DNA from 2 places in the Kitasatospora sp. NPDC059088 genome. Region 2 is predicted to be linked to the other one. Evidence: riboswitches for the same ligand, from Rfam matches in the RefSeq annotation. Region 2 holds a riboswitch; the other holds the start of a gene.
What was found. Region 2 has a riboswitch for magnesium ahead of ACFWXO_RS25945 (NRAMP family divalent metal transporter). Riboswitches for the same ligand answer to the same signal wherever they lie in the genome.
Positions count from the first base shown of each region.

Region 1: linked by a shared signal. The riboswitch ahead of ACFWXO_RS02240 (NRAMP family divalent metal transporter) and the one ahead of ACFWXO_RS25945 (NRAMP family divalent metal transporter) in region 2 are both predicted to bind magnesium.

Region 1 is NZ_JBHYGR010000003.1:74,300-78,711, reverse strand. Features, by position in the region: gene ACFWXO_RS02250 (FtsX-like permease family protein) at 1-627, opposite strand, end outside; gene ACFWXO_RS02245 (ABC transporter ATP-binding protein) at 624-1,418, opposite strand; M-box (ykoK) riboswitch at 1,587-1,763, shown strand; gene ACFWXO_RS02240 (NRAMP family divalent metal transporter) at 2,129-3,814, shown strand; gene ACFWXO_RS02235 (MgtC/SapB family protein) at 3,986-4,412, shown strand, end outside.
Region 2 is NZ_JBHYGR010000063.1:17,085-21,496, reverse strand. Features, by position in the region: gene ACFWXO_RS25945 (NRAMP family divalent metal transporter) at 1-1,570, opposite strand, end outside; M-box (ykoK) riboswitch at 1,932-2,109, opposite strand; gene ACFWXO_RS25940 (YhgE/Pip domain-containing protein) at 2,288-3,613, shown strand; gene ACFWXO_RS25935 (FdhF/YdeP family oxidoreductase) at 3,620-4,412, opposite strand, start outside.

The DNA.
Region 1 (4,412 bases), on a different contig from region 2:
GTGCTCCACCAGGCCGGTGATGCGGAAGGTGGTCCGCTCCAGTCCCTGGACGGTGGTGTCGCTGCCGAGCCGGAGCCCGGAGTTGTCCAGGAAGGCCTGGGTGACGGCGACTTCGTGCGGCGCGCCGGGCGCGCGGCCCTCGACCAGGTCGGCCCGGCCGCGCCAGACCGGGTCGCCCAGGTCGGCCTCGGCGGTGAGGGTGCGGACCAGGCCCTCGGGCGAGCTCGCACCGGTCTCCGGTCCGGTCCGGACGGGGGTGAGCGCGCTGCCGGGCGGCAGCAGCGAGCCGACCAGGGCGGTCGGGTCGGTGCTCGCGCCCTTGAGCTGCTCGGGCGTGGGCTGTTGGCCGGGCCGCGGCTGGACGGCGAACGCGCCGTCCTCGGCGACCGGGGCCTGTTCGACGGCCTGGCCCGGGCTGAGCGCGGTGACCAGCGCGTCCGCGCCGCCCACCACCCGCTCGACCCGTTCGGCGGGGGACAGCTGGCCGCTGCGGTGGACCACGTCGGCGCCGGTGACGCCGAGCACGGGCAGGGCGATCATGGCCACGATCAGGGCGCTGCGCCCCTTGGCCCGCAGGGCGTCGCGCCGGGCCATCCGCAGCGCGACCTTCCACGCTCCGAACCTCATCGGGCCACCTCGCCGAAGGAGTTGGCGGTGGAGTCGTCGAGGGGCTGGGAGCGGTGGACGGCGGCCCGGCTGTTGCCGGAGCGGCGTCCGACGCTCTCGGAGGCGACCGAGCCGTCCCGCAGGTGGACCACCCGGTCGGCCCAACTGGCGTGCGAGGCCTCGTGGGTGACCATCATGGCGGCCGCCCCGGCGTCGCAGCGGGCGCGCAGTACGGCGAGCACGGCGTCGCCGGTGGCGGAGTCGAGCGCCCCCGTGGGTTCGTCGGCGAGGACGAGCCGGCGCTCGCCGATCAGGGCGCGGGCGATGGCGACGCGCTGCTGCTGTCCGCCGGACATGTCGTCGGGGAAGCGGTCGGCGAGCTCGCCGATGCCCAGTTCCTCCAGGGCGGCGAGGGCCTCCCGGCGGGCGGTGCGTCCGGAGACGCCGTCGAGCTCGCGCGGCAGGGCGATGTTCTCGGCGGCGGTGAGCGCCGGGATCAGGTTGTAGTCCTGGAAGACGTAGCCGACGGAGCGCCGCCGCAGGTCGGCGAGCTTGCCCCGGCCGAGGCCGCCGAGGGTGACGCCCTCGACCAGCACCTCGCCGCCGCTGGGCAGGTCCAGCCCGCCGGCCAGGGTGAGCAGGGTCGACTTGCCCGAGCCGGAGGGCCCCATCACGGCGACGAACTCGCCGGCGTGGACGGTCAGGTCGACCTCGCGCAGGGCGTGCACCTCGGCGGCGCCGCGGCCGTGCACCCGGGAGACCCCGGCCAGCTGCAGGACGGGCGCGGGTCGGCTCGGATCGATGTGGGACATGGTTCCCCCTCGTGAGCTGTTCAGCTGCATATGTCGGTGAACTATATATGCCGGTGGAGGAAGAGCAAGTCGCGGCGGATTTGGTCAAGGTTCTACAAAGCTGTCGAAGATCGGCCGAAAAGGTGACTCGGGGTCGCCGCGCCGGGTCTATGCTTTGGGAGGTTTGAAAAGGCACCTCGTTCGGTGAGGCGTCTTCACGGACACAGGCCACTGACCCGACGACGTCGAGAGACGCCCAGGTTCAGGACAGGTCTTCCCGAGTTAAGGGTTGACCCCAAGTGGCTTCCGGCCGATCCGGCTGGACACGCCGTGGAGTGCCAAAGCTCTGACGAGTTGGGGTGTACCGGTCCTCGAAGACCGGTGTGCTCCTTGCCGTGTCGTGATGCGGCGCACAGACGGTGCGCCCCCGACCGGGAGGAGGCGAGAGACATGGACTGCGATAGTCCGGGCCACAGTAGCCCCTGCCCCCGCATGCTCTCGAACACCTCCGGCACGCGGTAACAACCTTCCCTGCGCGTTCACCCGAAGCTTCGTCCTGCGCTCAACCATGCCCGGACGCAAGCCGATTGACGCGTCGTCAGCATCATCGTGCCCGCACGGCCGCCGCCGCTCAGCGTCGCCGTACGGCGTGGATGCCGTGCGCCCGCAGGGAGGTCCGCCGCTGCGTGCCCCCTGACGCCCCCTCAAGGTAGGGGGAGGGAGGCCCCGCCATGACCAACGTGATGCTGGACCCGAAGATCCCCACGGTCCCCGCCGCTCCCGCCGCCCTCGCTGCGACCGCCGCCGCCAGGTCCGCCGTCCTGGACGACGCCCACGTCGGCGACATCAAGGGTGCGCTCGGCACCATCCGGCTCGACGACACCACCCCCCGCCACGGACTCTCCGCCCGGCTCAAGACCCTGCTGGCGATCGTCGGCCCCGGCCTGATCGTGATGGTCGGCGACAACGACGCCGGCGCCTTCTCCACCTACGGCCAGGCCGGCCAGAACTACGGCACCCAGCTGCTGTGGACGCTGCTCCTGCTCGTCCCGGTGCTGTACGTCAACCAGGAGATGGTGCTGCGCCTGGGCGCGGTCACCGGTGTCGGCCACGCCCGGCTGATCCTGGAGCGCTTCGGCAAGTTCTGGGGCGCGTTCAGCGTCATCGACCTCTTCCTGCTCAACGCCCTCACCCTGGTCACCGAGTTCATCGGCGTCACCATGGCGGCCGGGTACCTGGGCCTGCCCAAGGTCCTCTCCGTGGTGCTGGCGGCGGCGATCATCATCGCCTCGGCCTTCACCGGCTCCTTCCAGCGCTTCGAGCGGGTCGCCATCACGCTCTGCGTCGGCTCGCTGCTGCTGGTGCCGATCTACTTCATGGTCCACCCGAAGACCTCGCAGATGGCCCACGACTTCGTGACGCCGCAGATGCCCGGCGGCGCCGGCCAGCTCGCGGCCGTCATGATGGTCATCATCTCGATCGTCGGCACCACCGTCGCCCCCTGGCAGCTGTTCTTCCAGCAGTCGTACGTCATCGACAAGCGGATCACCCCGCGTTTCATGAGGTACGAGAAGGTCGACCTGTGGATCGGCATCGCGATCGTGATCATCGGCGCGGCCGCGCTGATCGGCCTCACGGCGGCGGCGTTCGCGGGCACCGACGGCTTCGGCCAGTTCTCCGACACGGCCGCCGTCGCCAAGGGCATCGAGGACAAGGCCGGCCACCTGGCGGGCGTGCTGTTCGCCATCGCCCTGCTGGACGCCTCGATCATCGGCGCCTTCGCCGTCTCGCTCTCCACCGCCTACGCCATCGGCGACGTCTTCGGCATCAAGCACTCGCTGCACCGCGGGGTCAAGGGCGCCAAGGGCTTCTACGCCGTGTACGCCGGACTGGTGGCCGTCGCCGCGACGATCACCCTGCTGTCCAACGGCTACACCCAGGGCCTGATCACCCAGTTCGTCCAGGTGCTGGCCGGGGTGCTGCTGCCCTCCGCCACCGTCTTCCTGCTGCTGCTCTGCAACGACAGGGCCGTGCTCGGCCCCTGGGCCAACGGGCCCCGGACCAACGCCTTCACCTCCACGGTGGTCGGCGTGCTGGTGATGCTCTCGCTGATCCTGACCGCCTCGGTGGTCTGGCCGGACATCAGCTCGGACGCGATCCTGTGGATCATGGGCGGCTGCGGCGTGATCGGGGTCCTGGTCGCGGGCTACTTCTTCACGGCCGGCCGCACCGGCACCAAGGAGGACCCGATCGACCGCACCGGCCGGGAGGACTGGCGGATGCCCCCGCTGGAGACCCTGGGCCGGCCGGTGATGTCCACCGCCCGCAAGGTCGGCATGGGCGCCCTGCGCGCCTACCTGCTGATCGCGATGGTCATGGTCATCATCAAGGTCGTCCAGACCGCGCTCAACCACTGAGCCGCCGAGCGGAGCCCGTACGGACGGGTGGCGGGCAGCGGCTCGCCACCCGTCCGTTCCTTTGCCCGCGATCCCCCGGCCCGCGTTGCCCGCGTTGCCCGTGTGCTCCGTACGGCCCGTACTACCCGTGTTGCCCCGTTTCCCCGTGAATCCTCTGGAGGAGGTGCCGTCGTGCACACCCTGACCACCGTCGAGTTCCTGGTCCGGCTCGCCACCGGCGTCGCCTGCGGCGCGCTGATCGGCATCGAGCGCCAGTGGCGGGCCCGGATGGCCGGCCTGCGGACCAACGCCCTGGTCGCCGCCGGTGCCACCCTGTTCGTCCTGTACAGCGAGGCGGTCGGCGACACCGGCAGCCCCACCCGGGTCGCCTCCTACGTGGTCTCCGGTATCGGCTTCCTCGGCGGTGGCGTGATCCTGCGCGACGGGGCCGGCGTCCGCGGCCTCAACACCGCCGCCACGCTGTGGTGTTCGGCCGCGGTCGGGGTGCTGGCGGCCTCCGGCAAGCTGGAGCTGGCCGCGCTCGGCACCTTCGCGGTGCTCGCCGTCCACCTGGTGCTGCGCCCGGCCGGCCGACTGCTCGACCGGTCCCCGCAGTCCG
Region 2 (4,412 bases):
TGCCGAGCTTGCGGGTGGTGGACATCACCGGCTTCTCCAGGGTCTCCAGCGGGGGCATCCGCCAGTTCTCCCGGCCGGTGCGGTCGATCGGGTCCTCCTTGGTGCCGCGGCGGCCGGAGAGGAAGGAGTACCCGGCGACCAGGACGCCCGCCACCCCGCAGCCGGCCATGATCCGCAGGATCGCGTCCGAGCTGATGTCCGGCCAGACGACGGCCGCGGTGAGGATCAGCGACAGCGTGACCAGCACGCCGACCACGGCGGCGGTGAAGGCGTTGGTCTTGGGACCGTTCACCCAGGGGCCGAGCACCGCCTTGTCGTTGCAGAGCAGCAGCAGGAAGACGGTGGCGGAGGGCAGCAGCACCCCGGCCAGCACCTGGACGAACTGGGTCATCAGGCCCTGCATGTAGCCGGTGGACAGCAGGGTGATGGCGGCCGCGGCGATCACCAGGCCCGCGTAGATGCCGTAGAAGCCCTTGGCGCCCTTGACCCCGCGGTGCAGCGAGTGCTTGATGCCGAAGACGTCGCCGATGGCGTAGGCGGTGGAGAGCGAGACGGCGAAGGCGCCGATGATCGAGGCGTCCAGCAGGGCGATGGCGAACAGCACGCCCGCCAGGTGGCCGGCCTTGTCCTCGATGCCCTTGGCGACGGCCCCGGCGTCGGAGAACTGGCCGAAGCCGTCGGTGCCCGCGAAGGCGGCGGCGGTGAAGCCCATCATGGCGGCGGCGCCGATGATCACGATCGCGATGCCGATCCAGAGGTCGGCCTTCTCGTACTTCATGAAGCGCGGGGTGATCCGCTTGTCGATGACGTACGACTGCTGGAAGAACAGCTGCCAGGGGGCGACGGTGGTGCCGACGATCGAGATGATCACCAGCATGACCGCGGCCAACTCGCCCGCGCCGCCCGGCATCTGCGGCACCACGAAGTCGTGGGCCATCTGCGAGGTCTTCGGGTGGACCATGAAGTAGATCGGCACCAGCAGCAGCGAGCCTATGCACAGGGTCACCGCGACCCGCTCGAAGCGCTGGAAGGAGCCGGTGAAGGCCGAGGCGATGATGATCGCCGCCGCCAGCACCACCGAGGCGACCTTGGGCAGGCCCAGGTAGCCGGCCGCGAGCGTCACGCCGATGAACTCGGTGACCAGGGTGAGGGCGTTGAGCAGGAAGAGGTCGATGACGCTGAACGCGCCCCAGAACTTGCCGAAGCGCTCCAGGATCAGCCGGGCGTGGCCGACACCGGTGACCGCGCCCAGGCGCAGCACCATCTCCTGGTTGACGTACAGCACGGGCACCAGCATCAGCAGCGTCCACAGCAGCTGGGTGCCGTAGTTCTGGCCGGCCTGGCCGTAGGTGGAGAAGGCGCCGGCGTCGTTGTCGCCGACCATCACGATCAGGCCGGGGCCGACGATCGCCAGCAGGGTCTTGAGTCTTGCCGACAGGCCTTGGCGCGGTGCGTCGTCATCGAGCTTGATGGTGCCGAGCGCACCCTTGATGTCGCCGACGTGGGCGTCGTCCAGTACGGCCGAACGCTGCTTCTGCGGCTTGGAGTTGAGTGTGGCGTTGGTGGTCATGACGTTCCTCCCGTGGACCCCGGGACAGGCGGGGTGATGGGGGCGCGCAGCAGTAATTCCCCCTGCGTGCGGGCACGGCGCACCGGCCCGCGGCGGGGCGGTGCCCGGGCGGGCACGGCGGAGCCGCGTGCGTGCTCGCGAACGGTGCGACGACGTCGCCGCCATGACGTGACGGTGCGTCAGTTGTACGCGCAGGGAAGGTTGTTACCGCGTGCCGGAGGTGTACGAGGACAGGCGGGGGTAGGGGCTACTGTGGCCCGGACTACTGCAATCCATGTCTCTCGCCTCCTCCCGGTCGACGCACCCCGTGGTGCGTGTCATCGACACGGCAAGGAGTTCACCGGCGCGCGCGACTGCCACCGGTTCACCCCAACTCGTCAGAGCTTTGGCACTCCACGGCGTGTCCAACCCGTTCGGGCCGGAAGCCACTTCGGATCAACCCTTAGGTCGGGAAGATCTGTCCTAACCCTGGGCGTCTCTCGACGTCGTCGGATCAGTGGCCTGTGTCCGTGAAGAAGCCTCACCGAACGAGGTGCCTTCTTCAAACCTCCAGAAGCATAGACCGACGGAAGCGCGATACTTGCGCACTTGGTAGAACCTTTACCTTTCGCGAGGCGTGACGTCCGTCCGGGTGACGCGGGTTTGAGCGCCACGTGACGACGGAACGACTTCCCGCCGGATCCGTACCCGCACACGCACACGCAGCTGAGGGGTGGCATGGCGACCGCAGGCTCCCAGACCGCAGGACCTCCGGGGGCTCCCCGGCGGGCGAGGGCGCTGGCACTCGCCCGGCGCCCGAAGCTCTGGCTCTTCCCCGGCGTCCTGTGCGCCCTGGTGGCCGCGCTGCTCTCGCTGCTCTACCTGGGCGGCATCGTCAACCCGACCGGGCACCTGCACCGGCTGCCGATCGCCCTGGTGAACGCCGACCAGGCCCCGCCCCCGCCCGGCCAGCCGGTCAACCTCGGCACCCAGCTGACCCGCGCCGTGGTGGCCGGGACCCCGGACGACACCGTCCGCTGGCGCCAGACCGACGACGCGGGCGCCCGCGACCTGCTCGCCGCCGGCAAGGTCTACGGCGTGCTGCTCGTCCCCGCCGACTTCACCGCCACCGTCACCGCGCTCGCCGCCGGCGGGGCCACCCACCGGCCCACCCTCACCGTCCTCACCAACCCCGGCCTGGGCAGCCTCGGCTCCTCGATCGCCGCCCAGATCGCCCAGAACGCCGCCCACCAGGCCTCGGTCGCGGCCGGACAGCGGCTGCTGGCCGCCGTACCGGCCCAGGGCGGCCCGGGCGCCCAGGGGCCGGACACCGGCGCCACCGCCCGGCTGCTGCTCGCCGACCCGTTCGCCGTCGCCACCCAGGTCGGCCACCCGATCGGCAGCCACAGCGGCCTCGGCCTGAGCGCCTTCTACTTCACCCTGCTCGCTGTGCTGACCGGCTTCATCGGCGGCAACATCATCCACAACGGCGTCGACACCGCGCTCGGCTACAGCGACAGCGAGATCGGCCCCTGGCACACCCGCCGCCCGACCGTCCCGATCAGCCGCACCCAGACCCTGCTGCTCAAGATGCTGATGACCGCCGGGATCATGCTGGTCACCACCTCCCTGGTGCTGCTCTGCACGGCCGGGATCCTCGGCATGGACGCCCCGCACCAGGCCCTGCTGTGGGTGTTCGCCTACTGCGCCAGCCTCGCCGTCGGCCTCGGCGTGCAGGCGATCAACGCCGCGTTCGGCGGGATCGGGCAGCTGGTGTCCATGTTCGTGTTCATCGCGCTCGCCCTGCCGTCCTCCGGGGCGACCGTCCCGCTCCAGGCGGTGCCCGGCTTCTACCGCTTCCTGGCCGTCTTCGAGCCGATGCGGCAGCTGAGCGACGGCATCCGGGCGATCCTCTTCTTCGACGCCCGCTCGGACGCCGGGCTGGCCCGCGGCTGGGTCATGATCGCCATCGGGGTGGCGCTGGCCCTGGCCTTCGGCTTCGGGATGACCCGCTACTACGACCGCAAGGGCCTGCACCGCTGGACGCCCCAGCCCTCGGAGTAGGCCGGTCTAGCTCTTCGTCACGGTCACCTTGAGGTGCTTCATGATCGGCTGGTCGCTCTGGGTGCTGTGGTCGCCGATCGCGCACAGCACGTTCAGCTCCGGCATGTACCCGGCCGCGCAGCCGCGCGGGATGTCGTACGGGACGGCCAGGTAGCCGTGCACCGAGCGGGTGGAGCCGTCCCGGGCGGTGCTGGTGACGTCCACCGGGTCGAACTCGGCGATGCCGCGCTCGCGCATGTCGTCCCGGTTGAGGAAGACCAGGGTGCGCAGGTTCTGCACGCCCCGGTAGCGGTCGTCGTCCGAGTAGATGGTGGTGTTCCACTGGTCGTGCGAGCGCATCGTGCCGAGCGCCAGGGTGCCGGGCGCGGGGACGACGTCGGGCAGCGCGGCGGCGGAGAACTCGGCCTTGCCGGAGGGGGTGAGGAAGACCAGTTCGCGGGCGGGCTGCTTGATCCGGAAGCCCAGCGGCAGCCGCACCCGGCGGTTGAAGTCCTCGAAGCCGTCCAGCACTTCGGCCATGGTGTCGCGGATCCGGTCGTAGTCCTCGATGTACCACTCCCACGGGGTGGGGCTGTCCGGCAGGGCCGCGCGGGCCATCCCGGCGACGATCGCGGGCTCGGAGAGCAGGTGCGGTGAGGCCGGGCGCTTCATGCCGGCCGACAGGTGCACCATGCTCATCGAGTCCTCGACCGAGGTGGACTGCACCCCGGCGCGCTGGTGGTCCTTCTCGGTCCGGCCGAGGCAGGGCAGGATCAGCGCCCGGCGGCCGTGCACCAGGTGGCTGCGGTTCAGCTTGGTG